DNA from 2 places in the Cupriavidus sp. GA3-3 genome. Region 1 is predicted to be linked to the other one. Evidence: predicted binding sites of a transcription regulator. Region 1 holds the regulator's gene; the other holds the start of a gene.
The links. The regulator FNR, encoded in region 1, switches genes on or off when oxygen is low (the NO sensors DNR and NnrR bind a similar motif). The targets are predictions, from matches to a motif close to TTGATNNNNATCAA.
Positions count from the first base shown of each region.

Region 2: a site for FNR is predicted at 4,740-4,753, ahead of C265_RS21235 (universal stress protein). Genes of this name have one in related genera too.

Region 1 is NZ_KB944471.1:214,572-222,486, reverse strand. It holds gene C265_RS11045 (heavy metal translocating P-type ATPase) at 1-175, shown strand, start outside; gene ccoS (cbb3-type cytochrome oxidase assembly protein CcoS) at 179-325, shown strand; gene ccoN (cytochrome-c oxidase, cbb3-type subunit I) at 481-1,929, shown strand; gene ccoO (cytochrome-c oxidase, cbb3-type subunit II) at 1,948-2,610, shown strand; gene C265_RS11025 (cytochrome oxidase) at 2,614-2,778, shown strand; gene ccoP (cytochrome-c oxidase, cbb3-type subunit III) at 2,781-3,698, shown strand; gene ccoG (cytochrome c oxidase accessory protein CcoG) at 3,748-5,220, shown strand; gene C265_RS11010 (membrane protein) at 5,250-5,459, shown strand; gene C265_RS11005 (hypothetical protein) at 5,456-5,701, shown strand; gene fnr (fumarate/nitrate reduction transcriptional regulator Fnr) at 5,765-6,490, opposite strand; gene C265_RS10995 (sulfite exporter TauE/SafE family protein) at 6,569-7,327, shown strand; gene scpB (SMC-Scp complex subunit ScpB) at 7,896-7,915, shown strand, end outside.
Region 2 is NZ_KB944488.1:37,720-45,634, forward strand. It holds gene C265_RS21215 (thymidine phosphorylase family protein) at 1-1,391, shown strand, start outside; gene C265_RS21220 (pyridoxamine 5'-phosphate oxidase family protein) at 1,841-2,293, shown strand; gene C265_RS21225 (YgcG family protein) at 2,424-3,275, shown strand; gene ald (alanine dehydrogenase) at 3,529-4,644, shown strand; gene C265_RS21235 (universal stress protein) at 4,812-5,276, shown strand; gene C265_RS21240 (carboxypeptidase-like regulatory domain-containing protein) at 5,329-5,808, shown strand; gene C265_RS21245 (universal stress protein) at 6,153-6,605, shown strand; gene C265_RS21250 (DUF1488 domain-containing protein) at 6,646-6,924, shown strand; gene C265_RS21255 (universal stress protein) at 7,285-7,915, shown strand, end outside.

The sequences.
Region 1 (7,915 bases):
GCGCCAGAACCTGGGCTGGGCCTTCTTCTACAACGTCGTGGCCATCCCGCTCGCAGCGACGGGGCTGGTCACGGCCTGGATGGCCGGCATCGGCATGTCGCTGTCGTCGTTGCTGGTAGTGGCCAATGCCTGGCGCCTGCTGCGCGCCGGCAAGCCGCGCCACAAGGGAGTCTGACAGATGGAAACGCTTTACCTGCTGGTGCCGATGAGCCTGGTGCTTGTCGTGGTCATCGCGGGCGCGCTGTGGTGGGCCCTCCATGCCGGGCAGTACGACGACCTGGACCGGCCCGCCGAATCGATCCTGCTGGACAACGACAAGCCATGAACCCGCCGCGCGGCGCGCCCTCCGACCGGGGCCCAGCACGCAGGTTCCATGCATGCCCTGAGCGACTTGATAAAGATCAACGCACACGCAGCATGGTTTTTCTAAAGTCACACTGTCAGTAGGTTTTTTCTTTTCTCTAAGCTTTGGGGGTCTGAATGGATGTCACTGCCGCGTCTTCACGCGTCGACACCTTCAATTACGGCGTCGTAAGACAGTTCGCTGTCATGACGGTAGTCTGGGGGATCGTCGGCATGGCCGTCGGCGTGCTGCTGGCAGCACAGCTGATCTGGCCCGAACTCAACTTCAACACACCCTGGCTGTCGTTTGGCCGGCTGCGGCCGTTGCATACCAATGCGGTGATCTTCGCCTTCGGCGGCAGCGCGCTGTTCGCGACCTCGTACTACGTGGTCCAGCGCACCTGCCAGGCCCGCCTGTTCTGCGGCCCGCTGGCCGCGTTCACGTTCTGGGGCTGGCAACTGGTCATCGTCGCCGCCGCCATCACGCTGCCGCTGGGGATCACCAGCTCCAAGGAATACGCGGAACTGGAATGGCCGATCGACCTGCTGATCACCGCGGTCTGGGTGGCCTACGCGATCGTGTTCTTCGGCACCATCGTCAAGCGCAAGACCCGGCATATCTACGTCGCCAACTGGTTCTTCGGCGCCTACATCCTGACCATCGCGCTGCTGCACATCGTCAACAACATCGAGATGCCGGTGTCGCTGTGGAAGTCCTACTCGGCCTATGCCGGCGTGCAGGACGCGATGATCCAGTGGTGGTACGGCCATAACGCCGTGGGCTTCTTCCTGACCACCAGCTTCCTGGGGATGATGTACTACTTCATTCCCAAGCAGGCCGAGCGCCCGATCTACTCCTACCGCCTGTCCATCGTCCACTTCTGGGCGCTGAATTTCACCTACATGTGGGCCGGCCCGCACCACCTGCAGTACACCGCGCTGCCGGACTGGGCACAGTCGCTGGGCATGGTGTTCTCGCTGATCCTGCTGGCGCCGTCGTGGGGCGGCATGATCAACGGCATCATGACCCTGTCGGGGGCCTGGCACAAGCTGCGCACCGACCCCATCCTGAAGTTCCTGGTGGTGGCGCTGTCGTTCTACGGCATGGCCACGTTCGAAGGCTCGATGATGTCGATCAAGACCGTCAACGCGCTCTCGCACTACACGGACTGGACCATCGGTCACGTGCACTCGGGCGCGCTGGGCTGGGTCGCGATGATCTCGATCGGCTCGCTCTACTACCTGATTCCGCGTCTGTTCGGCGAGAAGCAGATGTACAGCGTCCGGCTGATCGAGTGGCACTTCTGGATCGCGACCATTGGCGTGGTGCTGTATATCGCCTCGATGTGGATCGCCGGGGTGATGGAAGGCCTGATGTGGCGCGCCACGCAGCCTGACGGCACGCTGACCTATGCCTTCGTCGAAGCGGTCAAGGCCAAGTACCCGTTCTACCTGATTCGCTTGCTGGGTGGCCTGTGCTTCCTGTCCGGCATGCTGCTGATGGCCTACAACGTGCTCAAGACCATTGTCGGCAAGCCCGCCGTGGATGCGCCGATTCCGGCCAGCATCACTGCCTCTGCCCACTGATCAATCCAGGATAGAAAGATGTCCGACAAACAACGCTTCTTTTCCCACGAAACGCTGGAGAAGAACATCGGCTGGCTGATCATCTGCACGATCCTCGTGGTCAGCATTGCGGGTCTGGTCCAGATCGTGCCGCTGTTCTTCCAGCACTCCACCACCGAGCCGGATCCGGGCATCACCCCGTATTCGCCGCTGCGGCTGATGGGCCGCGATATCTATATCCGTGAAGGCTGCGTCGGCTGCCACTCGCAGCAGGTCCGCACGCTGCAGGCCGAGACCGAGCGCTACGGCCACTTCTCCACGGCGGGCGAGTCGGTCTACGACCACCCGTTCCTGTGGGGCTCCAAGCGCACCGGTCCCGACCTGGCGCGCGTGGGCGGGCGCTACTCGGATGACTGGCAGCGCATCCACCTGCGCAATCCGCGCGACGTGGTGCCGGAATCCGTGATGCCATCGTACCCGTGGCTGGAAAAGGCCGAGCTGCCCACCAACGACATCCAGGCCCGCATGCGCGCGCTGGTGCGCCTGGGCGTGCCGTACACGGATGCCGAGATCGCCAAGGCACCGGACGAGCTCAAGGGCAAGACCGAAGAAGATGCGCTGGTTGCCTACCTGCAAGGCCTGGGCACCAACCGCCGCAACGTCCGCGTGGATTCCGCCGCGGCTGCGGCACCCAAGGAGTAAGCCATGGCCATGATCACTGCCATTGCGACCGTCGTGTCGATGGTCGTCTTCCTGGGGATCTGCTGGTGGGCCTGGTCCGCCGGCCGGCAGGCCGCTAACCGGGAATCCGCCATGCTGCCGTTCGCGCTGCCTGACGAAACCACGACAACATCGAGCCGGAACACCTAGCCATGAGCGATTTCATTTCCGAATTCTGGAGTTATTACATTGCCGCTATCGCGCTCATCGGCATCGTCTGGTGCGTGTGGCTGCTGTTCTCGCAACGCAAGGTCGCCAAGACCGCCGGCGGCACTGAAGACACCGGCCATGTCTGGGACGGTGACCTGCGCGAGCTGAACAACCCGTTGCCGCGCTGGTGGATGTGGATGTTCCTGCTGGCCTGCATCTTCAGCCTGGCCTACCTGGTGCTGTATCCGGGACTGGGTTCGTATGCCGGCGTGCTGAAGTTCTCCACGCAGGGCGAACTTGCCGCGCACCGCGCGGCGCAGGAGAAAATGCAGAACGAGATCTACTCCAAGTACCTGAAGATGGACGTCAAGCAGGTGGCGGCGGATCCGCAGGCGCGCGAGATCGGCCAGCGCCTGTTCCTGAACTACTGCGCACAATGCCACGGCTCGGACGCGCGCGGCAGCCGCGGCTTTCCGAACCTGACAGACAGCGACTGGCTCTATGGTGGCGAACCCGACATCATCCAGCAGACCATCACCAAGGGCCGCAATGGCGTGATGCCGCCGTTTGCCGCGGCCATCGACGCCAAGCAGGCGGGCGACGTGGCGCAATACGTGCGCTCGCTGTCGGGCCTGTCGTCGGACCCGATCCGTGCGTCGCGTGGCGAGGGCGCCTTCAAGACGACCTGCGTGGCATGCCACGGCGCCGGCGGCAAGGGCAACCAGGCGCTCGGCGCGCCCAACCTGGCGGACAACGTCTGGCTGTATGGCAGCTCGGAAGGCAGTATCGTCGACGCAATCCTGAAGGGCCATAACAACCACATGCCTGCGCATGAGGAGATCCTGACGCCTGAACGCATCCGGATGCTGACGGCCTATGTCTGGGGTCTGTCCAATACTGGGGGCGGAGCCGGGCAATGACCGACGACTCATGTGAGCGGGCGCTGGCAGCTCGCGGGAGAGCATGCCCATGAACGCACCCGGGACCGAAGAAATGGCCCGGGCGGCCGACCTGCAACGGTCGGCCGCTGCGCCGGGCGAGACCTCTGACGAAACGCTCTACGAGGTCCGCCGCAAGATCTACCCGCGCTCGGTGACGGGCGCATTCTCCAGCTGGCGGGTCTGGCTGGTGATCCTGACCCAGCTGATCTACTACGGCACGCCCTGGCTCCAATGGAATGGCCGCCAGGCCGTGCTGTTTGACCTTGGCGAGCGCAAGTTCTACATCTTCGGGCTGGTGCTGTGGCCGCAGGACGTCATCTACCTGGCGGTGCTGCTGGTCATCTCGGCGCTGGCGCTGTTCCTGTTCACGGCGATCGCGGGGCGGCTGTTCTGCGGCTATGCCTGTCCGCAGACGGTCTACACCGAGATCTTCATGTGGATCGAGCGGCGGGTCGAAGGCGACCGCATCGCCCGCATCCGGCTCGATGGCGATCCGTGGAGCCTGCGCAAGTTCCGTCTCAAGGCGACCAAGCACTTCCTGTGGGTGCTGATTGCGCTCTGGACCGGCTTTACCTTCATCGGCTATTTCGCACCGATCCGCGAACTGGGCGGCGAGGTGCTCAGCCTGTCGCTGGGGCCGTGGCAGTCGTTCTGGATGCTGTTCTACGCGTTCGCCACCTGGGGCAATGCGGGCTTCATGCGCGAGCAGGTGTGCAAGTACATGTGCCCGTATGCGCGTTTCCAGAGCGTGATGGTGGATCGCGATACCTATGTCGTGACCTACGACGTCGGCCGCGGCGAGCCGCGCGGAAGCCGGTCGCGCAAGACCGACCACCACAAGGCGGGGCTTGGCGACTGCGTCAACTGCAGCATCTGCGTGCAGGTGTGCCCGACGGGCATCGATATCCGCGACGGCCTGCAGTACGAGTGCATCGGCTGCGGCGCCTGCATCGACGCCTGCGACCAGGTCATGGACAAGATGGAATATCCGCGCGGCCTGATCCGGTACACCTCGGAAAACGCGATGCGCAAGGGCTTGTCCGCGGCGGCATCACGCAAGCGCCTGCTGCGCCCGCGCGTGGTCATTTATTCCGTGATCTGGGTGGCGTTGCTGGCCGGGTTCATGGCTTCGATCGCGCTGCGCACGCCGCTGAAGGTCGACATCATCCGCGACCGTGGTGCGCTCGGCCGTGAAGTGGAAGGCCGCTGGATCGAGAATGTCTATCGCCTGCAGCTGATCAACACCACCGAAGCGCCGATGCAGATCAGCGTGCGCGCCGACAGCGACGAACTGAAGAACCTGACCGTGGAATACGACAAGCAGGCCGAATCGCTGGCGCCGACGTCCAACCGGTTGCTGCCGATCCGGATCCGCGTGCCGATCGAGGCCGCGGCGCAGGGCACGCACAAGATCAACGTGACGGTGACGAGCGAAGGCACGGAGCGGGGGCATGCCGAAATCCGGCAATCCACCAGTTTCATCGTGCCGCGCGATTTGTGAAGCTAGGTCGTCAAGATGAAGGGGGCAAGATGAGTCAGCAAGGCAATCCGTGGTGGAAGGAGCCGTGGCCGTGGCTGTTGATGAGCGGCCCGCTGGTGGCGATGGTGGCGTGTGGCGTGACGATCTGGCTGGCATCCACGCATCCGGACATGCCGGTGCAGGGTGCAACGCGCCATGGCCTGGTGGTCGAGAAGGCCGACGCCGCGCCGCCCAAGGCTGCCGCTGTGAGGCAGCCATGAGGTTGCGCTGGCTGATGTGGGTACTCTGGCCGGCGTTCCTGATGGCCGGGTTCGCGACCGCGACGGTGTTTTCGGTGGTGGATCCCGGTGACCTGAACTTCTTCGGCCAGCCGATCGAAGCGTCCCGCGAATCGGTCTACACCGTTGGTTTCCTGATGGCCTGGGTGTTCTGCGCGTTGTCCAGCGGACTGACGCTCTACACCATGCCGACGCGGCTCAGCGATACCGACGAACTGGAATAAGCGGATCGGTGTGAGGTCTGCGCTGCCATGTCCGCATGCGGTACCTGGCAGCGCCTTGGCCGCTTAGCAGGAGCGGCTGTAGAGCTGCTTGATGCCGTCGATGTCCACGAGCTTGACGTGGCGCTGGCGAATCTGGATCAGGCCGGCTTCGGCAAAGCGGGAGAACAGGCGGCTGACGGTTTCGAGCTTCAGGCCCAGGTAGCTGCCGATCTCTTCGCGGCTCATGCGCATCACGAACTCGGACGCCGAATAGCCGCGTGCCGACAGGCGCTCAGAGAGGTTGATCAGGAAGGCGGCAAGCCGTTCCTCGGCGCGCATCGAGCCCAGCGTGACCAGCATCAGTTGGTCATGCGTGATTTCCTTGCCCATCAGGCGCAGGAACTGCTGCTGCAGCGACGGCAGGTCTGCCGACAGGGACTGCAACTCGCTCATGCGGACCACGCAGACTTCGGTGTCCTCCAGCGCGGCGGCATCGGAGGCATGCTGCATCTCGCCCAGCCCGTCGAGACCGACAATTTCGCCGGGCAGGTGGAAGCCGGTAATCTGCGAGCGGCCGTCTTCAGTGGTGACGTGGGTCTTGAGCGTGCCAAAGCGCACGGCATAGACCGCGGTGAGCGGATCGCCCATGCGATACAGGGTTTCACCCTTGTGCACACGGATGCGTTCCTGAACCAGCGTGTCCATCTTGGCGAGGTCTTGCTGCGACATGCCGACCGGAAGGCACAGCTGCCCCATCGCACAGGTGGAGCAGCGTGGTGACATCTCGGTAATGGGAATGGAGGTGAGCAATTGGAACCTGCTAGAAATGGCAGCGAGGGCGCGATAACGGCATTTTACCGTGCGATGTGATGTGGTAGGGAGTGAGAATTGACACTTGGCGTACTGATCAGCGTTTTTCTGCTGGCTTTGCTGGGCGGGGTCCACTGCGCCGCCATGTGCGGCGGCGTGGCGCTGGCCGTGGAGCAGCGTCACGGCGCGGCGGCGACGATCAGTCTGGTGCCCAGCCGTGCCGCCTGGCTCGGCGAGTTGCTGATAATGCACCTGGGCCGGATCTCGACCTATATGCTGCTTGGGGCCGCGCTAGGCGCGGTCGGTGCTTCGGCGTGGAAACAGGACTATCTGCCGGTGCAGCGCTGGCTGTTCGGCGCGGGCAGCGTCATGCTGCTGGGGTCGGGCTGGCGGTTGCTGCGCGGCAACACGTTTACCGTCGACTGGCTGGAGCGGCTGGCGTCGCGTGCCAGCGCAGCGGTGGCGCGCCGGCTGGGTGGCGTGGCACGCGGCATGCCGTCCTTTGTGCGCGCACGCGGCTGCCTGGCGCGGCGATACGGCGTGGGCCTGGCGTGGGGGCTGGTGCCGTGCGGCATGGTCTATGGGGCGCTCACGCTCGCGCTGCTGGCGGGCAATGCGGCGTCCGGCGCACTCGTGATGGGCGTGTTCGGGCTCGGCACACTGCCTAACCTGCTGGTGCTCTCCGGCCTGTCAGGCTATTTGCGTACGCTGTCGCGACGTCCCGGCGTGCGACTGGGGGCCGGCCTGGCGGTAATGGCGTTCGGCGGCCTTGGCATTGCGCGAGCGGTGCTGTTGCCACATTCGCTGGCCGAGCATGGATTCTGCCTGGTGTTCTGAGGCGCCGGCGCTGCGCCGGCAACGGATGATGGTTGCAGGCGGGGGCGGGAATGCCATACAATCGCCAACATTGCGGTATCGCGCGGTGTCTTGTGAGCCGCGGTAAGCAGCGGGCGAGCAGCGCCAGGCGGCCTTCATACCAGAAGGTGAGTTCAGGGCAGGGGAAGCGGAAGGTTTTCGATGCCCGTCCCGTCCCCACAGTCCATCCGGTTCAAAAGATCTGGTTCAAAAGTCCGGCTGGCACTGCGGTGTTGGCGATGCCGGCCTTGCTCCCGATACCCGTTTTTCTTGCGTCCGAGGCCTTCAGTTCGCTGACAGCGACGTCCGGTATGTGCGGACGCGCTACGCAAGAGGTTCGCTGGCTGGCCCATAACCGCATGCGAACGATCTCCTGCCGGAACGCCCGGCAACTCGATGCAAAGATAGGGAAGTGCACGGCTTGGATGCAGCAGGTATCCGGCTAGCTGCGCAATGAGATGGCGGTGGCTTTCGCACCGCTGTATCCAAAATCTCCGGTGCCCCGGATCCGTCCGGGAGCAGGTGCAAAGACAGGCTGCACACCATCAACATGAATACCCAAGAGGCGAA
Region 2 (7,915 bases), on a different contig from region 1:
TTTCCGCGCAGGCGCGCGTGCGCGTGCAGATCGGCGACAGGTCGTTGATCGCCACGCTGACGCTGCTGGGCGCGCCGCTATTGAACACGGGCGAAGCGAGCCTGTCGTTGAGCGCGGCACGGACGCTTTCGGCACGCGCCGGCGATGTCGTGCATGTCACCCATGCGCCCGCGCTGGAGTCGGTGCGCGCACTGCGTGCCAAGATCTATGGCTGCCACCTGGACAGCGTCCAGCTCGACGGCATCATCGGCGACATCAGTGCAGGGCGGTACGCCGACGTGCATATTGCGGCATTCCTCACCGCCTGCGCGGACGGTCGCATGAGCCTGCGCGAGACTGTCGACCTGACCCGGGCCATGGTCCGGTCCGGCCAGCGCTTGAACTGGGACCGCGAGGTGGTTGCCGACAAGCATTGCGTCGGTGGGCTGCCGGGCAATCGCACCACGCCGGTCGTCGTGGCTATCGCGGCAGCGGCCGGGCTGCTGCTGCCCAAGACCTCATCGCGCGCGATCACCTCACCCGCCGGCACCGCCGATACGATGGAAGCCCTGACCCGCGTGACGCTGGATTCGACGGAACTGCGGCGCGTGGTAGAACAGGTCGGGGCTGCATTGGTGTGGGGCGGCGCGCTGAGCCTGAGTCCCGCGGACGACGTGTTGATCCGCGTGGAACGCGCGCTGGATATCGACAGCGATGCGCAGCTGGTGGCCTCAATCCTGTCGAAGAAGATTGCCGCCGGCTCCACCCACGTGCTGATCGACGTGCCGGTGGGGCCGACGGCCAAGATCCGCGAAGACAGCGATCTGGCGCGCCTGGATCTCGCCATGACCAAGGTCGCGGATGCGTTCGGGCTGAAGCTCCGGATTCTGCGCACCGACGGCTCGCAGCCGGTGGGCCGGGGCGTCGGCCCTGCGCTCGAGGCGCTCGACGTGCTGGCCGTGCTGCAGTGCCAGCCGACGGCGCCCGCCGACCTGCGCGAACGCTCGCTGCTGCTGGCGGGCGAGCTGCTGGAGTTCTGCGGTGCGATACCGCCCGGGCAGGGACGGCTGCTGGCCGGCAGCCTGCTCGACAGTGGTGCCGCCTGGGCCCGGTTCCAGGCGATCTGTGAAGCGCAAGGGGGGCTGCGCACCCCGGGGCAGGCGGTGTTCCGGCGCGACGTGGTCGCAGCCCGCAGCGGCATCGTGACGTCCGTCGACAACCGGCACGTCGCGCGCACGGCGAAGCTGGCCGGGGCGCCGCGCCGGCAGGTGGCCGGGCTGGAACTGCATGTGCGCGCCGGCGACGAGGTCGTAGCCGGCGCACCGCTCTGTACGCTGCATGCCCAGGCGTCCGGCGAACTGGAATATGCGTTCAGCTACGCCCTGGCGCATGACCCCTTCCGCATCGAATAGCTCCAGTGGGCGGCCGGCAGCGGCCGCCCGCACCAGCAGCACCGGCACCGTCGATCTGCACACCTCCCCCTCGGCCACGCTGCCCATCACCAGGTGCCGGAAGCGGTTCCCGGGTGCGGGAGCGCAGACATTGCTTCCGGCTTAGGCGGGGGGTAGGCCGGTTGATGCGGGTCAGCGGGCGGGCGGGCGGTCGGCCGGCCAAGGGGACTCTGGGCTTCGTTGACAGCCATCAACACGCATGCGCTTGCGACCGCTACTTTGGAAATAGCCCATAGCCGAAGCCGAGGTAGCTAGGGGGAGAGGCAAGACATGGGCCTGAACCAGCCATTGCTGTCGTGGAATGAAGAAGATGCGGGGCATTTGTCCAGGAACGTGCCGGCTGGAGATCGCTCCCCCGGCCGTGCCGGCCCCGTTGGTGTTGTTTGTACTGGCGTAACAGGTGACCAAATATGGACGAAGAGACCAGACAGAAGATCCTGACCTTGTTGAACCAACACAGGATCATGACGCTTGCCACCTTGAGGCCGGATGGCTGGCCTCAGGCTACCACTGTGGGTTATGTGAATGAGGGTCTCACGCTCTACTTCCTCTGTGGTCCGGGCAGCCAAAAGGCGGCCAATCTGGCATTGGATGACCGTGTCTCGCTGACAATTGATCACGACACGCCAGATCTCATGGCGATTACCGGCCTGTCCATGGCGGCGCACGCGCAACCGGTGGTCGATGTGGCCGTAGCGGAGAGAATCCTCCGGATGTTCCCATTGAAGTATCCGGAGCAGATTGCCTTGCCAGTGCCGATGCCAACCGCGGAGGACGTCCGAATATTCAGGGTGACCCCGACAGTCATTTCCGTGCTCGACTATTCCAAGGGCTTCGGACATACGGATCTTGTCAGCTGCTGACACCTGGGTCCGCTGAGGGAAGTCAAGAGACCTTTCGTTGCGGAGGTGTGCCGTGCGCAAGATGTGGGCGGTGCTCGTCATGCCAGCCATTAGTCTGTGCCGCTGCGGCCAGCGCCCTCGGTGGTGCCAGTTGAACCTGCGCACGGCCGCGCGAGGCCTGCTTCTGGTGCTGACTGCCTTCGTGTTTCCCGGAGCCATCGCCGAGGTTGCCGTTCCGTCATTGACGGCGCGAGTGACTGACCTGACTGGTACGCTAACGCGCGCACAGCAGGCGTCCCTGGACCAGACGCTGCAGGCCTTCGAAGCCAGGAAGGGAGCTCAGGTTGCAGTTCTCATGGTTCCCACTACCCGACCGGAAACCATCGAACAGTATTCGCTTCGCGTGGTCGAGCAATGGAAGCTGGGACGTAACCGCGTTGATGACGGCGCGCTGCTCATCATCGCCAAGGACGACCGCACGCTTCGTATTGAGGTGGGTTACGGGCTCGAAGGCGTCCTGACTGACGCCGCGAGCAAGCGCATCATCAGTGATGATATCGTGCCCCGATTCAAGCGGGGCGACTTCTATGGCGGTGTGTCTGCGGGCATCGACCGCATGCTTGGGGTCATCGAAGGGGAGCCACTGCCACCTCCGGAGGAAAGAGCAGGGGATACGGGTGACCCCGTCCGGCAACTGATGCCAATCCTGCTTGTGCTCACTCTGGTTCTGGGTGGGTTACTGCGTTCCATGCTGGGGCGCTTCCCGGGTGCAGTCGCGACGGGTGGGGCCGTTGGAGTGGTCGCGTGGATGCTTTCTGGCGCCATCTTTGCCGGCATCGTTGCAGGGGCAATCGCGCTCTTGTTCACGCTGATGGGTGGCCCGCACATGGGCTTGCTGGCTATCGGCGGCCGCTCGGGAAGATATGGCGGCCGGTCGGGCCCCGGGGGATTCGGCGGCGGTGGCGGCGGCTTTGGCGGTGGTGGTGCTTCCGGCAAGTGGTGATGGCAAACATCAATCACATCTTGCGGCGTCCGCCGAGGGGGCGAAAATGGCGATATTTGGATGTGAAATGGCTGGGCAGCTATGTAACCCTTGGGCCCTATAATTATTTCGATATCTGCCGACATCGAGGCTGCCATGCAGGTGTCGCCGTACGTGTGGCCACGGACAGGCCTCGGTGCATCCGGCCGTGGACTGAGGATTCAAGCACCTGGTGCGGAATCTGCCGGAATTACCACGCGCGTGAGCAAAGGCCATGTGGATCGGCGTGCCTAAAGAAGTCAAGGACAACGAGTACCGGGTTGGCCTGGCGCCTGCCTGCGTGCGCGAACTTGTCAGCCGCGGTCACCAGGTCATGGTCCAGGCCGGGGCCGGGGCCGCGCTTGGCCTTTCCGACGCGCAATACGAAGCGGCTGGCGCGAAGCTGGCTGCCGATGCGAAGGCCGTGTACGACCGGGCCCAGATGATTGTCAAGGTCAAGGAGCCACAACCACGCGAACTGGCGCTGCTCAGGCCCGGGCAGATCCTCTATGCATACCTGCACCTGGCCGCGGACCGTGAGCTGACTGCCGCGCTGCTGCAATCCGGCGCTGTCTGCATCGCCTATGAGACGGTTACGGGGCCTGACGGTGGTCTGCCGCTGCTGGCCCCCATGAGCGAGGTCGCCGGCCGCATGTCGGTCCAGGTGGCGGCAGCCTACCTCGAGAAGCCGAACGGCGGCATGGGACTGCTGCTCGGCGGCGTCCCGGGCGTCGCGCCGGCACATGTCGTGGTGATCGGCGCCGGCGTGGTGGGCGCCAATGCTGTCCAGATCGCGGTTGGCATGGGGGCGCGCGTGACGGTATTGGACAAGAATATCGAACGACTGCGGCATCTCGGCTCCGTGTACGGCAATCGAGTCGTGACGGTCTACTCCAGCGCTGACAGTATCGAGCGCGCGTTGCTCTCGGCCGATGCGGTCATCGGCGCGGTGCTGGTGCCTGGCGCCGAGGCGCCCAGGCTGGTCACGCGTGCGATGGTCGCGCGCATGAAAGCGGGTTCGGTGCTGGTGGATGTGGCGATAGACCAGGGAGGCTGCGCCGAGACATCGCGCCCGACCAGCCATACGGATCCGACCTATGTGGTGGACGGCGTGCTGCACTACTGCGTGACCAACATGCCGGCAGCGGTGGCGAGGACCTCCACCTTTGCCCTGAACAACGCCACGATCGGTCATGCGATGGCCCTTGCCGACAAGGGATGGTCCCGCGCGCTCTCAGACGACCCCTACCTGCGGGCCGGGCTGAATATCTGTCGCGGGAGTGTGACTTATGCGGCCGTCGCAAGCGCCCATGGCTACGCCCATGTACCCGCCGAGCAGGTGCTGACCTGAGCGCGGCCGCCAGTATCGGCCGACACGTTGCTGTCGGCCACCCCTGGTGCAGCAGCACTGCCATGAGCCGAATCACAGCGGTGTGGCTGGCTTGGTTGACTGGCATCAACCCGCATGTCCTTGCGACCGCTAATTTGGGATGAACCACAGCCGAAGCCGAGGTCGCCATGTACCGCCGCATTCTCCTAGCCCTCGATGGCAGCCGTTCATCCTTGAATGCCCTGGAGCAGGCCGTGTCGATGGCGCTGACCACCGACGCCGAGGTCAGCGCCATGTTCGTCGTCGACGACAGCGACCTGTTCTTCGAGGTCAGCCCGGGTGACCGGCACTGGCTGATGGCCGACATCATTGCCTATGGCAAGCAGGTGCTGGCTCGTGCCGGCGAGCGCTTCAGTGCCGCCGGCGTGCGCTGGAGCAGCAGGTTGGCCGAGACGCCCGGCACCCCTGCGAAGATTGCCGAGGCGATCATAGCGGAAGCGGACCACTGGAGCGCGGACCTGATCGTCATGGGCACACACGGCCATCGCGGCGTGCGGCGCATGGTGCTGGGCTCGGTCTCGGAGCACGTGGTCAGCAAGACGGTTCGCCCCGTGCTGCTCGTTCGGCAGCAGTCGCGCGGCGATACGCCCTGACCGTTCGGTTCCGGCCTGCGAAAACCCCAATAATTCTTCCGGAGTGACGCAAATGCAGGTTTCAAGAAGCCTAGGCCTCGGCCTGTCGTCGCTGGCGATTGCCGTTGCGGCGGCGGGTTGCGCCACTCGCGCCGCGCCCGCTGGCGTGCAGATCATGGAGCAGCACGGCGTTTCCTACGTATCGGGTGGAGACGATGAGGCGGGCATGCAAAGCATGCTGGCCATCGCCGCGCGTTTCAATGTACGGCTGACGATGGTGGATGCCGGGCGCGGGAAGCCGCTGGGCGGTGCCACGGTGGTCGTGGCCAGCCAGGAGGGCCGCCCGGTGCTGCACACTACGGCTAGCGGGCCGCTGTTCTATATGCGACTCAGGCCGGGTGCCTATCGGCTCGCGGTCGGCTACCAGGGGCGGGACCAGATGCGCGACATCGTCGTCGCTGGCGAGCCGCTCGAGGTGACGTTCCGGCTGCCGGTCAATACGCTCGAGGACGACTGGCTGCTCTGCGCCACGACACCCTGTCCGCGTCGCTGAGCCTGCCGCTCGGACGTGTCGCCGCGGGCACGACACCGCGCAAGCAAGTTCGCGGCGGTTCAGGGACGATCCCGCGAAAGAGAAGCGACGGAACTGGAAGGGGAAGAAGAAGCGCTCAGGCTTCGTTCGGGGACAAGCAGGCGAGCCGCTCGGCGTGGGCAGGCCTGAATCCGCGAGCCGCAACCCCTGCGCGAAGACTGCCGATGCGCGCGCGACCAGCGGCGGTTGGAGCGCGGTACCGCGGCTTTGACACGTATCAACAGCAGTTGCGCCGGTTGCCCTACGCTGCATTTAACCAGTCCAGACCCGAGTCGCCACAGGCTCCCATCGCCGGAGAAACCGCTATGTACCAGCGCATCCTTGTCGCCATGGACGGCGGCGCCGCATCGGAACTTGCCCTGGAACAGGCCATGATCATCGCGCGCGCCGCCAACGCCGAAGTGGAGGTGGTCCATGTGGTCGATGACCGCAGCCCGTTTCTGGATGCCAGCAATCTGGATCCGGTGAGATTGATAGAGGACCTCACGACGGCGGGGCAAAGCGTTCTCGCTGCCGCCTCCGGCCGGCTTGCCGCAGCGGGTATTCGCCACGTAACGCGGCTGCTCGGTAAGCCTATGGTCGAGGGCGACGTTGCTGCCACGATCGCTGCCGAAGCCAATGGCTGGGGCGCTGATCTGGTTGTGATGGGTACGCACGGCCGCCGGGGAGTGCGGCGACTCGTCATGGGCAGCGTCGCGCGAAGCGTGATCAACCTGGCCGTCGCGCCCGTCCTGCTTCTCCGCGCCGAGGAAGCGTAAGCAGGCGAACAGATTTTGGAGGGCATTACGCCAGAGAGCTATGCATACGATCGACTTTTCCGGCGAGACGCCGGATTACTGCCCGACCGGGCCAAGCCTGCGGTGTGCCGTGAAGGTGGATGGCACACCGGCGACCTATGAGATCACTGCCGAGGCGCTTGAGGATCATTTCGGCGCACGCTCGTACCGCAGTGAAGATTTGCTGCCGGCATTCATGAGCAACCGCCAGGACATTGAACGCGTCGCGGGAGCGCTGTTCGAGATGACAGGTGCGCGGCACATCGTGCTGCACAGCGGCCATTTTCGCTTCGCGGTGTGAGGCGCACGTCCTGGCCGGCGGCAGCCGCCACCGGGCGGTGCGCGTCCTTACAAGGAGCTACCCATGAAGAATCGCTTGCAGTCATGCACACCGGAGAAACGGCCAGGATGGCGCAGGCTTGCCGCCTGCGCGTTGGTGCCGCTATGCACAGCGTGTACCGCCGTACCGGACCTGCTGCGGCCGCCGAAGCCACGCACCGCCGCGCTGGCGGCAGGCAGCCTGGGCCAACTCGTACCTGGTGCCAGCGGTATTGCCTGTAGCGCGGACACGAAGACGGCTTGATGCACGACAAATCCGGGGCGGGGTGGCGATATAGATTCAAGAAAAGCTCCGTCCGGGGCTGCCTGATGGAGTCAATCCATGGACTACGCAACGATCCTGGTTCATCTCGATGCCGGCCGCCGCGTGTACGACCGGCTGCACCTCGCCACCCGGCTGGCGCTGGAGTTTCATTCCACGCTGGTTGGCCTGCTAGCCGTCGGCAAGCCGGATCCCACCGCCGTGCGCTACCTGGTGGACGGTGACCGCAATCTTGCCTCTTACACCGAATGGCGGCATCAGGTCGGCGAGCGGGCCCGTCACGCCCTGATGGGCGCAACGGACGAGGTAACCGTCATTACGGAATGGCGGGCGCCGGACTGGGCCACGGCGGCAACGGTCCAGGCAGAGGCGCATCGGGCGGATCTTGTCATCCTCGGACAGCACGATCCCACTGATGAAGCCGCCTACGCCGAGCCCGGCTTTGTTGAATCCATTGTGCTGGGATGCGGGCGGCCGGTGCTGGTGGTTCCGTATGCGGGCCGGTTCCCGAGCGTTGGCAAGAACATCATGGTGGCGTGGAACGGCAGCCGCGAGTCGGCGCGGGCCATCCGCGATGCGCTTCCGCTCCTGCAGCGCGCGGGCACTGTGGAGGTGGTCTCGTGGACACCGTCTGGGGTTCTGAAGGGGACATGGGTTTCGCCGCCTCAGCATGCCGTGGACTGGCTGGGTC